DNA from 4 places in the Bradyrhizobium sp. KZN70725 genome. Region 4 is predicted to be linked to each of the others. Evidence: predicted binding sites of a transcription regulator. Region 4 holds the regulator's gene; each other region holds the start of a gene.

Region 1 (4,209 bases), on a different contig from region 4:
TATTCAATCCGCCACCCTAATCGGGATCGGCGCTCTAATCGGGGATTGACACCCGGCGGTCGTCGCGAACCTCAAAGCCCGGCGCGCGCACCACTTCCCAGGCGTGGCCGTCGGGATCGCCGAAATAACCGCAATAGCCGCCATAGCTGGTCGGCTGCGCGGGTTTCAGCAGCCTGGCGCCTTTCGACAGCGCGAACGCCATCACACGATCGACCTCGGCGTCGTCGTTGCAGTTCCAAGCGATCGCGACGCCGCGGAACGCTGAAGGCCGTGGCTGATCCGGCAGCCCGGCATCGGCAGCGAGCAGATGCCACGGGAACAGGCCGAGCACGGTGCCGCCGGTCTCGAAGAAGGCGACCTCCTCGCCGGTCGCGCGCATCTTCCTGGAGAAGCCGAGCGATTCATAAAAGCCGATGCTGGCGCGCATGTCGCTGACGCCCAGCGTGAGGACGGTGAAGCGTGCGGTCGCGGCGTTACTCATGTTTACCTTTCCCGTCGTTGCGAGCGAAGCGACGCAATCCATTGTTCCACATATTCGGATGCATGGATTGCTTCGTCGCTTCGCTCCTCGCAATGACGATCATCACTTTGCTGGCACCTAAAACAAGCTCAGCTGCTGCCCGCTGCGCTTCGGCTTGGCGAAGTGATCGGTGGTCAGCTTGGTCCGCCGCTTGTTGAGGCCGAGCTTTTCGCAGGCGATCTCGAAGCGGCGGCCGATCATCCAGGCCATCGGGCCGGTGCCCTTCATCCGCGTGCCCCATTGCGAGTCGTAGTCGCGGCCACCGCGCATGTCGCGGATCAGCGTGAAGACGTGACGGTAGCGATCGGGATAGTTGGCCATCAGCCATTCGCGGAACAGATCGCGCACCTCGAGCGGCAGCCGCAGCAGCACATAGCTCGCCTCCCTGGCGCCGGCATGTGCGGCGGCATCGAGGATGCGCTCGATCTCGGAATCGTTCAGCGCCGGGATCACGGGTGCGACCATCACCGTGGTCGGGATGCCGGCATCCGTGAGCCGCTTGATCGCCTCGAGCCGCTTCGGCGGGGTCGAGGCGCGCGGCTCCATGGTGCGGGCGAGTTTCGGGTCGAGCGTCGTCACCGAGAGCGCGACCTTGGCGAGATTGCGCTTGGCCATACGTGCCAGGATGTCGATGTCGCGGGTGACCAGCGCCGACTTGGTGACGATGCCGACCGGATGGCCGGCGCGCTCCAGCACCTCGAGGATGCCGCGCATGATCTTCCGGTCGCGCTCGATCGGCTGATAGGGATCGGTGTTGGTGCCGATCGCGATCATCCGCGCCTCGTAGTCCGGTGCCGCCAGCTCCCTCTCGAGCAGCGCGGGTGCGTCCGGCTTGGCGAACAGCTTCGATTCGAAGTCCAGCCCCGGCGACAGGCCGAGATAGGCGTGGGTCGGCCGCGCGAAGCAATAGACGCAGCCGTGCTCACAGCCGCGATACGGATTGATCGAGCGGTCGAAGCCGATGTCGGGCGAGTCGTTGCGGGTGATCACCTTGCGCGAGGTGTCGAGCGCCACGCTGGTCGCAAATGGCGGCAGGTCCTCGAGGCTCTGCCAGCCGTCGTCGAAGGCAACGCGCGCCTCGGCCTCGTAGCGGCCGCTGGCGTTGGACTGCGCGCCGCGGCCGCGCCGCCGCTCGCGCTCGATCGCGACCGCAAGCTCGGGAAAAGGGGAAGGTGCACCCGCCGGGTTATCGGAGGGCGCCGTTACCGGCGGGTGCTTGAGGGCATGAGAGGATGCTCGGCTCATGCTTTGAAGCTAACACAGCACGAGAACAAATCAAGAACATGAACGGAGAAATTCCACAAAACCTTGCTACAAAATTCTGCAGGCGAACAGGCTGCTTTGAATATGACAAGGTGATAACACGGCCGGAGTTTCTCCACCGTTTGAGCCATCGAAGCCTCAAAATCATGCTGAGCGTGATCATTCCAACCGACGGCGTCGAGCGCACCGCGGTCGTAACATTGGCGGCGCTGGTGCCGGGCGCGGCCGCGGGCGTCATCCGCGAAGTGCTGCTGGTCGACCGCAGCCACAGCGATGTGATGGAGCGCGTCGCCGACGTCGCCGGCTGCCGCTTCCTGCGCTTCGAGGGCACGCGCGCCGCCGCGCTTGCGGCAGGCGCGCGGCAGGCGCGGTCGCCCTGGCTGATGTTCCTGCATCCGGGCGCCGTGCTCGATGCCGGCTGGATCGAGGAAACCACCCAGTTCATCCAGATGGTGGCGGCCAGCGGCAAGGACCGCGCCGGCATCTTCCGCTACGCCCGCGCACCCTACACCGACCCGGGCCTGCGCGACGGCCTCAAATTCGTTGCCCGGATGATCACCGGGCCCTCGGCCGAACAGGGCCTTTTGATCGCGCGCGAGCATTACGAGCGGATCGGCGGCTACCGGCCCGATGCCCGCCGCTCCGAGGCGCGCCTGCTGCGCCGGCTCGGCCGTTCCTCCCGCACCATGCTGCGGAGCCGGATCATGGTGGCCTGAACAAAGCGCTTGCGGATTATTTGATTCCGTCAAATAGTATGCTTGATGAAATCAAACTTCCATGACACCACGCTCGAGAGCCAGGTCGCCGCGGTCCGCGGCTTCAGCCGGTTCTATACCCGCAAGCTCGGCATCATCGAGCCGAAGCTGTTGCACTCACCATTCACGCTGCAGGAAGCGCGGATCATCTACGAGCTCGCGCACCGCGAAAATTGCACCGCAACCGATCTGGTGCGCGATCTCGACCTCGATGCCGGCTTCGTCAGCCGCACGCTGGCGGCGCTGCAAAGGCGCCAGATCGTGACGCGGAAGCCATCGAAGGCCGACAAGCGCGTCAACGAGGTGGCCCTCACCGCCAAGGGCCGCACTGCTGCCGCCGATCTCGACTGCCGCTCGCGCAGCGAGGTCGGGACGCTATTGAAGCAGATGGACGGCGACCGTCGCGCCGCGGTGGTGCGCGCCATGGGCACGATCGAGCAATCGCTGGAGCCGCCGGCCGAGAAACCGGTCGGCTTCCTGCTGCGCAGCCATCGCGTCGGCGACATGGGTTGGGTCGTCTCGCGGCAGGGACAAGCCTACGCGGAGGAGTATGGCTGGGACATTAGCTACGAGGCATTGGTGGCCGAGATCTGCGCGCAGTTTCTGCGATCGTTCGATCCGGCGCGCGAGCATTGCTGGATCGCGGAGGTCGACGGCGAGCCGGTCGGCTCGGTCTTCCTGGTCGACGGCGGCGACGGGGTCGCCAAGCTGCGCCTGCTGCTGGTGGAAGAAAAGGCGCGCGGGCTCGGCGTCGGCCGCGCACTGGTCGAGCAATGCATCCGCGCCGCGCGCGAGAAGGGTTACAAGAAGATGACGCTGTGGACCCAGAGCATCCTGGTCGCCGCGCGCGGCATCTACGCCCGTGCCGGCTTCGAGCGGGTCAAGGAAGAAAAGCACCACAGCTTTGGCGTCGACCTAGTCGGCGAGACCTGGGAGCTGGAGTTGTAGGGCTCTTTACCTCTCTTTACCCTCCGGCGTCATTCCGGGGCGATGCGCAGCATCGAACCCGGCATCTCGCGCCACAATCTCTGGATTCCGGGTTCGCGCTTCGCACGCCCCGGAATGAGGGAGGCTAAGCGCTCGCGCCTTTCGCCTTCGGGCGGCGCAGATGTTCATCCAGCCGCGGCATGATCTCGACGAAATTGCAGGGGCGCGTGCGGTAGTCGAGTTGCGCCGCCAAAATGCCGTCCCAGCCGTCGCGGCAGGCGCCGGGCGAGCCGGGCAGGCAGAAGACGAAGGTCGCGCCCGCAACGCCAGCGGTGGCGCGGCTCTGGACAGTCGACGCCCCGATCTTGGCGTGGCTCAGCATGTGGAAGGCGATCGAAAAGCCGTCCATCCGCTTCTCGAACAATGGCTCGACCGCCTCCGGCGTCACGTCGCGGCCGGTGAAGCCGGTGCCGCCGGTGGTGATGACGGCATCGACAGCGGGATCGGCGATCCAGCGCCGGATCACGGCTCTGATCGCCTCGACATCGTCGGTGACGATCTCGCGCGCCGCGAGCTTGTGGCCGGCCGCGGTGAGACGGTCGGCCAGCGTGGTGCCCGACTTGTCATCCGCCAGCGAGCGGGTGTCGGAAATCGTCAGTACCGCGATATTGAGCGGGATGAATGATTTGGATTCGTCGAGTGAGGACATTTGCACCTCTTTCCATCCCGCTGACGACATCCTGA
Region 2 (4,209 bases), on a different contig from region 4:
GGAAGCGCTGGATCAGCTCCGGGCTGATGCGAAAGCCGCGATCGATCAGGCTCAGCACCACCATGGTAACGAGGCGGGTAACCAGCAGCACCGCGACAGTGCCGACGAAATATTGCAGCAGCAGCGAATAGCCGTTGCGGATGTTGAGCGCCCACACTGCCCACAGCGCGAGGTCGAGCGCGATCGCCAGCACATGCCAGAGCGCCGCGAGCCGGTTGCGCGTTCGCGCCGCAAGCCCGGTGCGATCGGCCGGCGCGCGGATGGCGTCGGCGACCTGGCGGCGGCACTGCAGGATGATGACGACGACGAACAGATGCACGACCAACATCACGAGCCGGATCAGCGCGGCATAGCCGGCGCGATGCAGCCCGAGCAGCAGCGCGACATTGGCAAAGGCGATGCCGGAGACGCCGACGGCGACGATGCGCCGGGCCCAGATCTCGATATAGGCCGCGGTCTCGGCACGGACGCGGAACAGGCCGAACGGCCCCGCCAGCGCGCGCACCGCGCAAATCAAGACGCGCGAGAACACATAGGCGTTGACGACGGCCAGGATCACGAGCCGCGTGGTCGATTGATCGCCGATCTCGGTGCCGAGCAGCGCGGTGGCGATGCCGCCGAACACGACGACCGGCAGCAATTCGAGCAAAAGGCGCCCAAGCACGAAGGGCAGCCGGACCAGCGACTGCCAGGCCCGCGCCAGGCTGAGCCGGCGCCGCTGCAACTCGGGCGCCGGCGTGACGTCGGCAACCGACGACGGCGGATCGACGATGGCGAGCGTCTGCACCGGCATGCGCGCGGTCTGCGGCAGCCGCGCTTCCAGGAACGCGACCGGCCGCTTGATCAGGCGGAACACCACCCATTCGGCGGCCAGCGCGCAGCCGAACACCAGCGCCAGCTTCCAGGCGATATCGATCAAGAGGCCATAGGCGACCGGATCGTTGGCGGTACGCACGAACCAGTAGTAGAACGCCGGGAAATGCGTCAGCGTGCGCGCGACGTCGGCGACCTCGCGCGACATCTCGCCGACCTGCTCGGACACCATCAGCAACAGCTGTGCGCCGAGGCTGTCGGCGGTGAGCGGGATCGGCGAATGCTGCTCCGGCGCAGGCGCCGGCTGGGCCGCCGCCTGCGGCGAGGCATTGGCGATGGCGCGCAGCGTGTTGATGATCTCGCCGCGCTTCTTGTCGTCCTGCAGCGTGTCGAGCGCACGTTTCGCCTGCTCGGGCGTCAGCGCGTCGCCGGTAGCGGGTTGCGGCGGCGCCGGCTTGGCGGCCGGCTGCGCCAGCGCGGGAGAGACGAACAAGGTGAAGACGAGAAGCAGCGCAAGGCGAAGTTTGTGCGACACGAGGGCCTCATAAAATAACTGCGCGACCGCAAACCCTTGGGAGGAATCTGCTCTCGCGCTCGCGCCATGTCGGATACTCCTTTTCGCCCCGATGGTGTGTCGGAAGTTTGCCGCTGTGACGGCCATCTCTTGGCATTTACCGCAACACAATCGTCACAGGCGTTGAGCCGCGTTTACACTTCCAGTGCGCGTTCCCGGCCGGCTCACTACACGTCAGGGGTGAGACCGCAGAATCTTTCGCTTGACGCGCAGGAGCCGCCGTGATGTTCTTACTTTGTTCTTTTGTTCCCAATTGCGTTTCGGGAGTTTCATGCACGACGTTTTTGCCGAGAACGGTCCGGTCAGGCTCTTCATCCATGATGACGACGAGACACCGATAGAATTCATGCGCAACCTGCTGCGCACGGTATTCGGCAAGTCCCGGAAAGAGGCTGTTGCCGTCACCGCGCGAATCGAGGCCCAGAACGGATTCGCATGCGGCCCCTATCCCGCGACGGTGGCCAAGGCACTGCTGGAGTCCGCCCAACAGCTGATCCGCAACAACGGGCATCCATTGCTGATCACCGCATCGGCCGCCGACGCGGCCCGGCCGTGCGATCTCTGTGGCGCGCTGGAGCCCGTCACCGACGTGTTTCTCATCCGCCGGACAGTCTGCCTGTGCGGCAACTGCCTGATCGCCGCGCGGGCAAGCTCGGAAAATCTACCGAGCGAGGAGTTCAGATATGCCTTCATGGCGCTCGATTGGCATTTTGCCGGGACGCCGCGCAATCAGATCATGACCCGGTCGCGACAATTTCCCGGTCACATGCGAGCGGACGTTCAGATCGCGATCGACAGGTTGTTCGATGTGCCGATCCATTTCTTCGGCATTCATGAGCAACACCGCTATGAGACCCTCGCGATTGCCTCGCTGATGGAGAACAGCCGCAACGCGCCGCCGATCGCGCCGCCGCAGTATCACGACGTCGACGTTGGCGAGCCTGAGTCGGTGAAATGCCTGACCAATGGCTTGTGGCTATGCCAAACCGGAGAGCTGCGCTACGCGGTGCTGCTCAGCTACCATCGTGATTATCAGACCGAGCCGGGCTTGCGGATCGAGCTCGCGGTGCCCGCAGGCGTCGCCGGAAACGCCTTGGTGCAGCGGACCTTTGCCGAGCTGGAAGCGGCCGTGTACGCGGCACGATCCTATCGCGGCAAGATCCTGTCGCTCGAGGATGCCGCCGACTATCGCGGCCGCGCCCGCGGCGTGACCGTGCATCGCCTGCCGACGGTCGCGCGCGATGACGTGATCCTGCCGGACCGGACGCTGCGGCTGCTCGACCGCAACGTGCTCGACTTCGTCGAAAGCCGCGATCTGCTGCGCGAGCTCGGGCAGTCGACCCGCAAGGGCATCCTGCTCTACGGCCCGCCCGGCACCGGCAAGACCCACACCATTCGCTATCTCGCCACCAACCTGCCGGATCACACCACGCTGATCATCACCGCCGAGCAGGTCGGCCTGCTCGGCGCCTATATGAGCCTCGCGCGGCTGCTGCAGCCGACCATGGTCGTGATCGAGGATGTCGACCTGATCGCGCGCGACCGCGAGGACATGGGCGGACCGTGCGAGGAATCGCTGCTCAACAAGCTGCTCAACGAGATGGACGGCCTGAAGGAGGACTGCGACATCCTGTTCGTGCTGACCACCAACCGGCCCGAGGAGCTGGAAGGCGCGCTGGCCGGCCGGCCCGGCCGCATCGACCAGGCCATCGAGGTGCCGGTGCCCGACGAGACCGGGCGCGGCAAGCTGATCCGACTGTACGGCAAGGGCCTGCCGCTCGAACCGCCCGTGGTTGACGCAGCGGTGCAGCGCACCGCCGGGGTCAGCGCCGCATTCATCAAGGAGCTGATGCGCCGCATCGCTCAGGCCAGCATCGCCCGCGGGGGAGGCCAGGATGTCACTGCTGACGACATCGGCGCAGCGCTGAACGAGATGCTGTTCGACGGCGGCCGGCTCAACGTGAAGCTGCTCGGCGGCGCGCAGGGGATGAGTGCGGGGTGATGGCCGGTCAACGCACTAAACGTGCCGGCAACAGCAACTCGCGCTCGCCGCCGGCGAGCCGCGCGAGTTCGTCCGACACGCGCGCCAGCGCGCGATCCCAGGCCTGCGGTCTGTCCTGGCGGAACAGCCGCATGGTCGGATACCAGGGCGTGTCGGCGCGATCGCGCAGCCAGCGCCAGTCGAGCGCATAGGGACACAGCATCCAGACCGGGCGGCCGAGCGCGCCGGCGAGATGCGCCACCGAGGTGTCGACGGCGATGACGAGATCGAGCGCGCAGACGGCCGCCGCGGTGTCGGCGAAATCGCCGAGCGTCGGCGCGAGGTCGACGATACCTGCGCCAAGGGCTCGCAGCACCGGAGCATCGTCCGGCCGCGGCTCCTTCTGCAGGCTGTACAGCTGCACGCCCGATGTGACCAGCCGCGGCAGCACGGCGTCCGCCGGCAGCGAGCGCTGGCGGTCGCCCTTGTGCCTGGGATTGCCGGCCCAGACCACGCCGACCTTCAGCGCGGTCACGCCGGCGAGCGCCTCGCGCCAGCGCGCGAGCTTGCCGGCATCCGCCCGCAGATAGGATATCGCTGCGGGAATGGTCTCGACGGTGGTGCGGAAGATCCGCGGCAGGCTCAGCAGCGGCAGTTGCAGATCGAACGGCGGCAGCGGCTCGCCGCGCGCGAACACCGCGACATCGGGCAGCATCGGCCGCAGCAGCGCGACCAGCCCCGGCTGCACCTGCAGAATGATCCGACCGCCCCTGCCCTCCAGCATCGGCACATAGCGGACGAAATTGATGGCGTCGCCGAGTCCATATTCGGCAAACAACAG
Region 3 (4,209 bases), on a different contig from region 4:
ATCGCGCCGGATCGGCCAACGCCAGCACCAGGATCGCCGCGATCAGCAGCAGCTGCGAGAACAGCAGCCAGCCGCGGCGGCGGCCGAACATCTGCGTGAACAGCGGAACATGCAGCGCGTCGACCAGCGGCGCCCAGAGGAATTTCAGCGTGTAGGGCGTGCCGATCAGCGCCAGCAGCCCGATGGTGCCGAGATCGACCCCGGCCTCCTTCATCCAGACCTGCAGCGTCGAGCCCGACAGTGCCAGCGGCAGCCCCGAGGAGAAGCCCAGCAGCAGCACGATCAGCACCCGCGGCTGCAGATACACCGCAAAACTGTCGCGCCAGGAGGTGGCGGCGGGGGGATTCTTTTCCGATTGGGTCGCGGTCACTTCGGGCGCGGTCATGTCCCTCTGTTAGCAGATTCGACCGCAGCTGCCTTGGCTCCCTCTCCCCGCTCTTTCGCGGGGAGAGGGTTGGGGTGAGGGGCTTTCTCAGCGAATTATGACGGGTGCAATGTGCGGAAGCTCCCCCTCACCCGAAATTCGCGCGATGCGCGAATTTCGACCTCTCCCCGCAAGCGGGGCGAGGTGGCTACTCCCCTGCCTGCAGCTTGCGCGGGGCGGGGAACAGGTCGGGGGCGGGCTTGACGAAGCGGGGGACCTCGATCGGGGTCTCGGACTTGCTGAAGTCGAGTTCCTCGATCCGGCCGGCGCGTTTCTCGATCTTGTCGGCGGAGATCAGGATCTGCCTGACGTCCTCGTTCACCTGGCCGAAATGGGTCTGCAGCTTGAGCACGCGATCGCGCAGGCGGCCGAGGTCGTCGCCGAGATGCATCACCTCGTTGCGGATCTGGTCGGCGGCGTCGCGGATGCGGGCGTCCTTCAGGATCTGCTGCATCACCTGGATCGCCAGCATCAAGAGCGAGGGCGATACCAGCACGACGCGCGCGCGATAGGCCTTCTGGATCACGTCGTCGAAGCCGTCATGGATCTCGGCATAGACCGATTCCGACGGCACGAACATCAGCGCGGTGTCCTGGGTCTCGCCAGGGATCAGGTACTTCTCCGCGATGTCGCTGACATGCTTCAGCACGTCGGCGCGCAGCCGCTGGCTGGCGAATTTGCGCTCCTCGTCGCTGCGCGCATCGTGCAGCGCGGTCATGGCCTCGAGCGGGAATTTCGCGTCGATGCAGAGCGGGCGCTGGTCGGGCAGAAACACCACGCAGTCCGGCCGCTTGCCCGACGTCAGCGTGTACTGGAACTCGAACGAGCCCTTCGGCATGCCGTCCTGGACGATCGCCTCCATCCGCGCCTGGCCGAAGGCGCCGCGCGATTGCTTGTTGGCGAGCACGTCGCGCAGCGTCGTCACCTGGGTGGTGAGCTCGTTGAGGTTCTTGTGCGCGTGGTCGATGATGCCGAGCCGCTCATGCAGCACGCGCAGCGAATCCATCGTGTTGCGGGTCGATTGCTCCATCGACTGGCCGACCCGGTGGGTCACCGAATCGAGCCGCTCGTTGACGGCCCGGGCCATCTCGGCCTGGCGGCCGGCCAGCGCCTGCGCCATAGTATCAACCTTGGCATCGACCCGCCCGGAGGATTCGCTCTGGGCCCGCAGCATGTCGGCGAGGCGCTCCTCCAGCTCTTCGGCGCGGATGGCCTGGGCCATTGCGAGTTCCGCGCCGCGCCGGCTGGCGCGTGCGATCACCACCGCAATGGCGAACAGCAGGATCAGCGCCAGCGCCCCAAGGCCGATCAAGGCGTCGGAGACACGGACGGGAAGGTCGCCAATCGTGAGGAGAATCTCGTTCATGCCGGCAGTTGTAGCCGATTCGCGGCCCGGCGCGAACGAAGAGGGAACGGTTATGGCAAATGCATCCCTGATTTTCCGGGTTAATGCGGAGTGAAGAAACGTGGTTAACGTTGTCCTAACGGGTTCCTGAGCGCATTGACCCCATGAAGTCAGCAGCTTAAATCGCCGCCATGGCATTAAGAGAAATTATCATCCTGCCGGACAAGCAGTTGCGGCTGGTGTCGAAACCGATCGAGAAGGTGACGCCGGAGATCCGCAAGCTGGCCGACGACATGCTCGAGACCATGTATGACGCGCCCGGCATTGGGCTCGCGGCGATTCAGGTCGCGCAGCCGCTGCGGCTGATCACCATGGATCTCGCCAAGCGCGACGAGAACGGCGAGACCACGGCGAAGCCGCGCGTCTTCATCAATCCGGAGATCATTGCGCGTTCGGAAGAACTGTCGGTGTACGAAGAGGGCTGCCTGTCGATACCCGAATATTACGAGGAGGTCGAGCGGCCGGCGCGGGTGCGCGTGCGATTCACCGATCTCGACGGCACGGTGCATGAGGAGGATGCGGAAGGGCTCTACGCCACCTGCATCCAGCACGAAATCGATCATCTCAACGGCGTGCTGTTCGTGGATTATCTGTCGAAACTGAAGCGCGACCGCGTGTTCAAGAAATTCGAGAAGGCCGCCAAGCGCGCGGCGGAGTAGGCGCGGTCGCTTTCCCGGACGCGTCATGGCCGGGCTTGACCCGGCCATCCACGTCTTGCTTCGCTGTCGCCGAAAACGTGGATGCCCGGGGCTTCTTGTGCGAAGACGCGCTTCGCGCTTAAGCACTCCAACTGCTACCGAGCCTGTCTAATGCCTCTCCGCCTGATCTTCATGGGCACGCCCGATTTCGCGGTGCCGACGCTGCTGGAGCTCGTGGCCCATGGCCATGAGGTCGTGGCGGTCTACACCCGCGGGCCGAAGCCGGGCGGGCGACGCGGCCTGCAGCTGCAGCCGACGCCGGTCGAGCAGGAGGCGCGCCGCCTCGGCATTCCCGTGCTGACGCCGAAGACCCTCAAAACGCCGGAAGCACTCGAGGAGTTTCGCGCGCATGACGCAGACGCCGCCGTCGTCGTCGCCTATGGCATGATCCTGCCGCAGGCCATTCTCGACGCGCCCAGGCTCGGCTGCTTCAACCTGCATGCCTCGCTGCTGCCGCGCTGGCGCGGCGCCGCGCCGATCAACCGTGCCATCATGGCTGGCGATGCCGCGAGCGGCGTGATGGTGATGAAGATGGATGTCGGCCTCGACACCGGGGACGTCGCGATGGCCGAGCGGTTGCCGATATCGGACAGCATGACGGCATCCGATCTGCACGACGCGCTGGCGCCGCTCGGTGCCGACCTGATGGTGCGCGCGATGGCGGCGCTCGGGCGCGGCGGCTTGCAGCTGACGAAGCAGAGCGCGGACGGCGTCACCTATGCGGCCAAGATCGAGAAGGCCGAGGCGCGGATCGACTGGAAGCAGCCGGCGCATGCGGTGCTGCGGCACATTCACGGGCTCTCGCCGTTTCCCGGCGCCTGGTGCGAGCTCACCGGCGAAGGCGAGCCGGTGCGGCTGAAGATCCTGCGCTGCGAGCAGGCGAAAGGCTCGGGCGCACCGGGCGATGTGCTCGACGACAATTTCGCGATCGCCTGCGGCGACGGCGCGATCCGGATCCTCGAACTGCAGCGCGCCGGCAAGGCGCCGATGAAGGCGGCGGACTTCTTGCGCGGCACGCCGCTGAAGCCGCCTGCGCGGCTCGGCTGATGCCCCGCTACAAGCTCACCATCGAGTATGACGGCACGCCGTTCTCCGGCTGGCAGATCCAGGACACCGCGCCGACCGTGCAGGGCGCGCTGGAGGCGGCGGTCAAGGCGATCTGCGGCGAGGACGTGCGCGTCCATGGCGCAGGGCGTACCGATGCCGGAGTGCATGCGCGCGGCCAGGTCGCGCATTGCGACATCGCCAAGCATTTTCCGCCCGGCCGCTTTCGCGACGGGCTGAATGCGCATCTGCGGCCCAATCCGATCGGCGTGCTCGCGGCTGACATCGTGCCCGACGATTTCGAGGCGCGGTTCTCCGCGACCAGGCGGCACTATCTCTATCGCATCACCAACACGCGCGCGAACCTCGCGCTCGACATCGGCCGCGTCTGGCGCGTGCCGCGCGCGCTCGATGCTGACGCGATGCACGCCGCCGCGCAGCGCCTGCTCGGCAAGCACGACTTCACCACCTTCCGCGACACCGAGTGCCAGGCCAAATCGCCGGAGAAGACGCTCGATCAGCTCGATGTCACCCGTGACGGCGCCGCCGTCAACATCGTGACGTCGGCGCGCTCGTTCCTGCACAGCCAGGTGCGTTCGATGGTGGGCTCGCTGGTCTGGGTCGGCGAGGGTCGCTGG
Region 4 (4,209 bases):
GGCGGCGGACGCCGACGCGCGCACCGCCACCGATGCGTCGCTCGGCGAGGGCGTCTCCTGCGATGCCAGCGGCTGCGTGACCCAGGGACCCGGCGGCGCCTTCGTCGCGCTGGCGACCCGGCCGGAGGCCCTAGTGGACGACTGCGAGCGCGCAGGCCTGATCGTGACGGCGCGGCCGGCGCCGCAGGGCTGCGCGGCATCGGTGATCGATGCCGAGCGGCTGCGCCGCCACGGCGCGCTGGTGCTGCGACGGAGCAGGGACGGCTACGTCGTCGATGCGGTCAAGCCCGGCGGGATCGACCGGCCGTGGTCGCCGGCGGTTCCCGGCGACGGCGAGAGCGAGACGACGCTACGCGCCCCCGCGCCGCGGCCTGCGGTGGATGCGACGCCGGCCGAGACCGATCTGCAGGGCGATGATTAGCCGTGGTCCGGCAAGGGCGCGCTCGGCAGCTCGAACAGGCCGAGATGGTATTCGTCGGAGTCGGGGCCGGCGTCGGGCTTCTTGACGAGAGTGAAGGAAGCCTCGGGAAATTGCTCCCAGACTTTCAGGTCGTCGGCCGTTACCGTCAGCCAACCGAACCGGAACATGTAGCGGCCCGGTTCCGTGACGCGTCCAGCCTTTTGCCATGTGACCTTATCGACCACCGCGCACGTCCTCGGTACCCGATGATGCGCCAAGGTGCCGGCCGACGCAAATCTCCTTCTGCGCCCCGGAAGCGGGAGTCCGGGGTCGCCCGAAATTGCTTAGGTCATCCGCCGCCGAACAGCTCATTCCACGGCGACGATGCGCTCAACCCAAAAACAGCGTTGCGAATGCGGAAGGCCGCCGCTCCACAACCTTCGGCTTCTGCTCGACCGGCGGATGCAGCGCCGGCAATTGCAGCACGCTGACGCGCTGTCCCTCGACCAGCTGGGTCACCAGCACATGGCTGCCGTCGGGGAATTCGACCGCATCATGATGCCGATCGGGCACGTCGGGCTCGACTTCGTTGAATACGCCGACGCGATAGTTCAGCGTCTTGGTCCAGATCCAGCGGCTGTCGTAGCGAACGTTCTCGGCGAAAGCGAGCTCGGTGCCCGGCAGCATGCAGACCGCGACAGTGGGGTCATTCTCCGAAGCAAAGCCGCGGGTCGACGTGCCGCGGAACGTCGTCGTGATCAGCGTCTCTCCGACAATGGCGGGGCGCGATGCCACGGCGTGCAGACTATAGTCACACATCGGATGGCTCCTCATTTCGAGGTAGCGACCCGTGCCTCTCCTTGAGGCATTAGGGCCTCTACCAGAGTGGACGATAGCGAACGAGCGTCTGCTCGTTTCTGGGCGATTGTACGACTGGTCCGAGATCGCTCCGATCACAAACACGCGACGCTGCGCGAGAGGTATCGGAGCGCATCGGGCAGGCCGTACGCTACACTATCATGCAAGGAACGATCCGACGTGTTGCTCGTTCCCGGCCGCCGCAAGTATTTGCAATTCAGTATTTGCGATAAAGGCCGATCAGCTTGCCCTGGATGCGGACCCGGTTCGGCGGCAGGATGCGCACTTCATAGGCGGTGTTGGCCGGCTCGAGCGCGATCGATGCGCCGCGGCGGCGGAAGCGCTTCAGGGTCGCTTCCTCCTCGTCGATCAGCGCCACCACGATGTCGCCGGTATTGGCGACGTCGTTGCGCTGGATCAGCGCCATGTCGCCGTCGAGGATGCCGGCATCGACCATCGAGTCGCCGCGTACCTCGAGCGCGTAGTGCTCGCCGGCGCCGAGCATGTCGGGCGGCACGCTGATGGTGTGGCTGCGGGTCTGCAGCGCCTCGATCGGCGTACCGGCGGCGATCCGGCCCATCACGGGGACCGCGACCGGACGGTTGCCGTCGTCCTCGGCAATCGGCGGCGTGCTGGCGCGCCGGCCGAGGGTGCCTTCGATGACGCTGGGCGTGAAGCCGCGGCGACCGTTGCCGCCGCCGGCCGAGAGTTCGGGCAGCTTGATGACCTCGATGGCGCGGGCGCGGTTCGGCAGACGGCGGATGAAGCCGCGCTCCTCCAGCGCAGTGATCAGGCGGTGGATACCGGACTTCGAGCGCAGGTCGAGCGCATCCTTCATCTCGTCGAAGGAGGGCGGTACGCCGGCCTCTTTCAGACGTTCATTGATGAAACGCAGTAGTTCGTACTGTTTGCGCGTGAGCATCTCGAGTATTCCCCCGGTTGATAGCGTCGTTCGATTCCGAGACTCTTCTGGTGGGGCCTGCAGGCCGGGCCTGACCTCAGGAGCATGTGCTCGATGCACCTGCTTCCATGCAGCTTCCCGAATGTAGACACCAGCACTCGAAACAAATCATGAACGGACACTATATGTTCGATATGTGTTCCGCAACCACTTAATTTCCGGTGAACGTGTCGGGCAACGCACAATCGGCGGGGCGCGAAAACCCTATTCGGGCAGTGTCAGGATCTCGCATTCGCTGCCTTCGACGGCCGCCGCCGCGAACGGCGGGCGCACGAGAAGTGCCCGTGCCGCAGCGAGATTCCCGAGCAACGACGAGTCCTGCTGCGTCACCGGCGTTGCGATCAACGTGCCGTCCTCGCGCGCTTCGAGCCGTGCACGCAGATAGTCCTCGCGCTGGTCGTTGGCGGCGAGGTCGCGGCCGAGCAGGGCGCTCGTGCGGCGATGATGAATCACTTTCCGGCCGCTCAGCGCCCGAATCAACGGCACCAGGAACAGGAAGGCGCAGACATAGGACGACACCGGATTGCCGGGCAGGCCGATCACCCTCATCGCGCCGAGCCGGCCATGCATCATCGGCTTGCCGGGCCGCATCGCAATCCGCCAGAACGTCATGTCGACGCCCTCGGCTTCCAGCGACCGCTTGACGAGATCGTGGTCGCCGACCGAGGCGCCGCCTGTCGTGATCAGGACATCGGCACCGGCCTCGCGCGCCCGGCGGATGCCCGCCGTGGTCGCCTCCACCGTGTCGGCGGCAACGCCGAGGTCGACGGTCTCGGCGCCCTCGGCGCGCGCCAGCGCCCGCAGCGCGTAGCCGTTGGAATAGACGATCTGGCCGGGGCCGGGCTGCGAGCCCGGCATCACCAGCTCGTCGCCGGTCGCCAGCACCGCGACCTTCGGGCGGCGGCGCACCGCAAGTCCCGGATAGTTCATGGCGGCCGCCAGCGACAGCGCGCGGTCGGACAGGCGGCTGCCGCCGGCGAGCAGCACCTCGCCCTCACGGAAGTCGACCCCAGCCGGGCGGATGTGCCGCCCGACGCTGGCGGCCTCCGTGATCGTGATGTGGTCGCCGTCGACGGCGGTGTCCTCCTGGATGATCACCGCGTCGGCGCCATTGGGGATCACGCCGCCGGTGAAGATCCGCACCGCCTCGCCGGCGCCGACCGTCCGGTCGAACGGCCGGCCGGCGGCGACTTCGCCGATCACCTTGAGCCGGGCCTTTAGATCAGCCGCATCGGCGGCGCGCACCGCATAGCCGTCCATCGCCGACATCGGCTGCGGCGGCTGGGTGCGGAGCGCCGCGAGGTCGTGCGCAAGCGTGCGGTGGTAGGCGGCATCGAGCGCGACCATCTCCTCCGGCAGCGGTTCGGCGCCGGCGAGGACGGCGGACAGGGCATCGGCAACCGGCATCAGGGCCACGCTCAGAGTTCCTCAATTCCTAATCTTCAAATTCCAAGTGCGGTCAAAGCCCTTGCCACGTCATCCGTCGATGTCACGTGGATAGCATAAAGGCCGCGGGCCCGCGCACCTTCGATATTGGCGGCCAGGTCGTCGAAAAACAGGATCCGCGACGCCGGCACGCCGATGGCTTTTACCACATGATCATAGGCCTCGGCGTCGGGTTTGCGGAAGCCGATGCTCGAGGACAGGAAGACGTTGCGGAAATGGCTGAGCAGCTCGGCATGGGTGACCGAGAAATGCGCGACATGGGCCGGATTGGTGTTGGAGAAGGCGTAGAGCGGCATCCGCTTGGCGGCCGCCGCGAGCAGCGGGGCGATGCCCGGCATCTCGCCGGTGAAGATCGCATTCCAGCCTTCGAGGAACTGGGCGTCCGTGATGTTGATGCCGAGCGTCCGGCGCAGATTCTCGAAGAATGCCGCGTCGTCGATCCGGCCGATCTCATGATGCTTGAAACTGTCGTCGACGACAAAGCGCGTGGCGAGCTCGGCGGGCGCACACCCGGCATGCTGCGCCCAGTGCGCCATCACCTTGT

What was found. Region 4 encodes LexA, which represses DNA repair genes until DNA is damaged. Its sites were predicted from a motif close to TGTTCNNNNTGTGTTCNG; they were not measured.
Region 1: ACZBJS_RS09540 (PA0069 family radical SAM protein) is a predicted target of LexA. The motif match lies at 1,787-1,804, and genes of this name have one in related genera.
Region 2: ACZBJS_RS37965 (ATP-dependent Clp protease adaptor ClpS) is a predicted target of LexA. The motif match lies at 1,613-1,630, and genes of this name have one in related genera.
Region 3: ACZBJS_RS29795 (DNA recombination protein RmuC) is a predicted target of LexA. The motif match lies at 1,822-1,839, and genes of this name have one in related genera.

What each region holds. Positions count from the first base shown of each region.
Region 1 is NZ_JBUYWT010000007.1:178,130-182,338, forward strand. It holds gene ACZBJS_RS09535 (VOC family protein) at 35-481, opposite strand; gene ACZBJS_RS09540 (PA0069 family radical SAM protein) at 599-1,765, opposite strand; gene ACZBJS_RS09545 (glycosyltransferase family protein) at 1,930-2,499, shown strand; gene ACZBJS_RS09550 (bifunctional helix-turn-helix transcriptional regulator/GNAT family N-acetyltransferase) at 2,545-3,486, shown strand; gene moaB (molybdenum cofactor biosynthesis protein B) at 3,611-4,174, opposite strand.
Region 2 is NZ_JBUYWT010000075.1:26,348-30,556, forward strand. It holds gene ACZBJS_RS37960 (mechanosensitive ion channel family protein) at 1-1,348, opposite strand, end outside; gene ACZBJS_RS37965 (ATP-dependent Clp protease adaptor ClpS) at 1,659-3,389, shown strand; gene ACZBJS_RS37970 (tetratricopeptide repeat protein) at 3,397-4,209, opposite strand, start outside.
Region 3 is NZ_JBUYWT010000040.1:30,985-35,193, forward strand. It holds gene ACZBJS_RS29790 (AmpG family muropeptide MFS transporter) at 1-385, opposite strand, end outside; gene ACZBJS_RS29795 (DNA recombination protein RmuC) at 573-1,790, opposite strand; gene def (peptide deformylase) at 1,961-2,488, shown strand; gene fmt (methionyl-tRNA formyltransferase) at 2,639-3,574, shown strand; gene truA (tRNA pseudouridine(38-40) synthase TruA) at 3,574-4,209, shown strand, end outside.
Region 4 is NZ_JBUYWT010000009.1:60,402-64,610, reverse strand. It holds partial or broken gene ACZBJS_RS11115 (ComEC/Rec2 family competence protein) at 1-421, shown strand, start outside; gene ACZBJS_RS11110 (hypothetical protein) at 418-645, opposite strand; gene ACZBJS_RS11105 (hypothetical protein) at 791-1,219, opposite strand; gene lexA (transcriptional repressor LexA) at 1,476-2,180, opposite strand; gene ACZBJS_RS11095 (molybdopterin molybdotransferase MoeA) at 2,424-3,635, opposite strand; gene ACZBJS_RS11090 (HAD family hydrolase) at 3,662-4,209, opposite strand, start outside.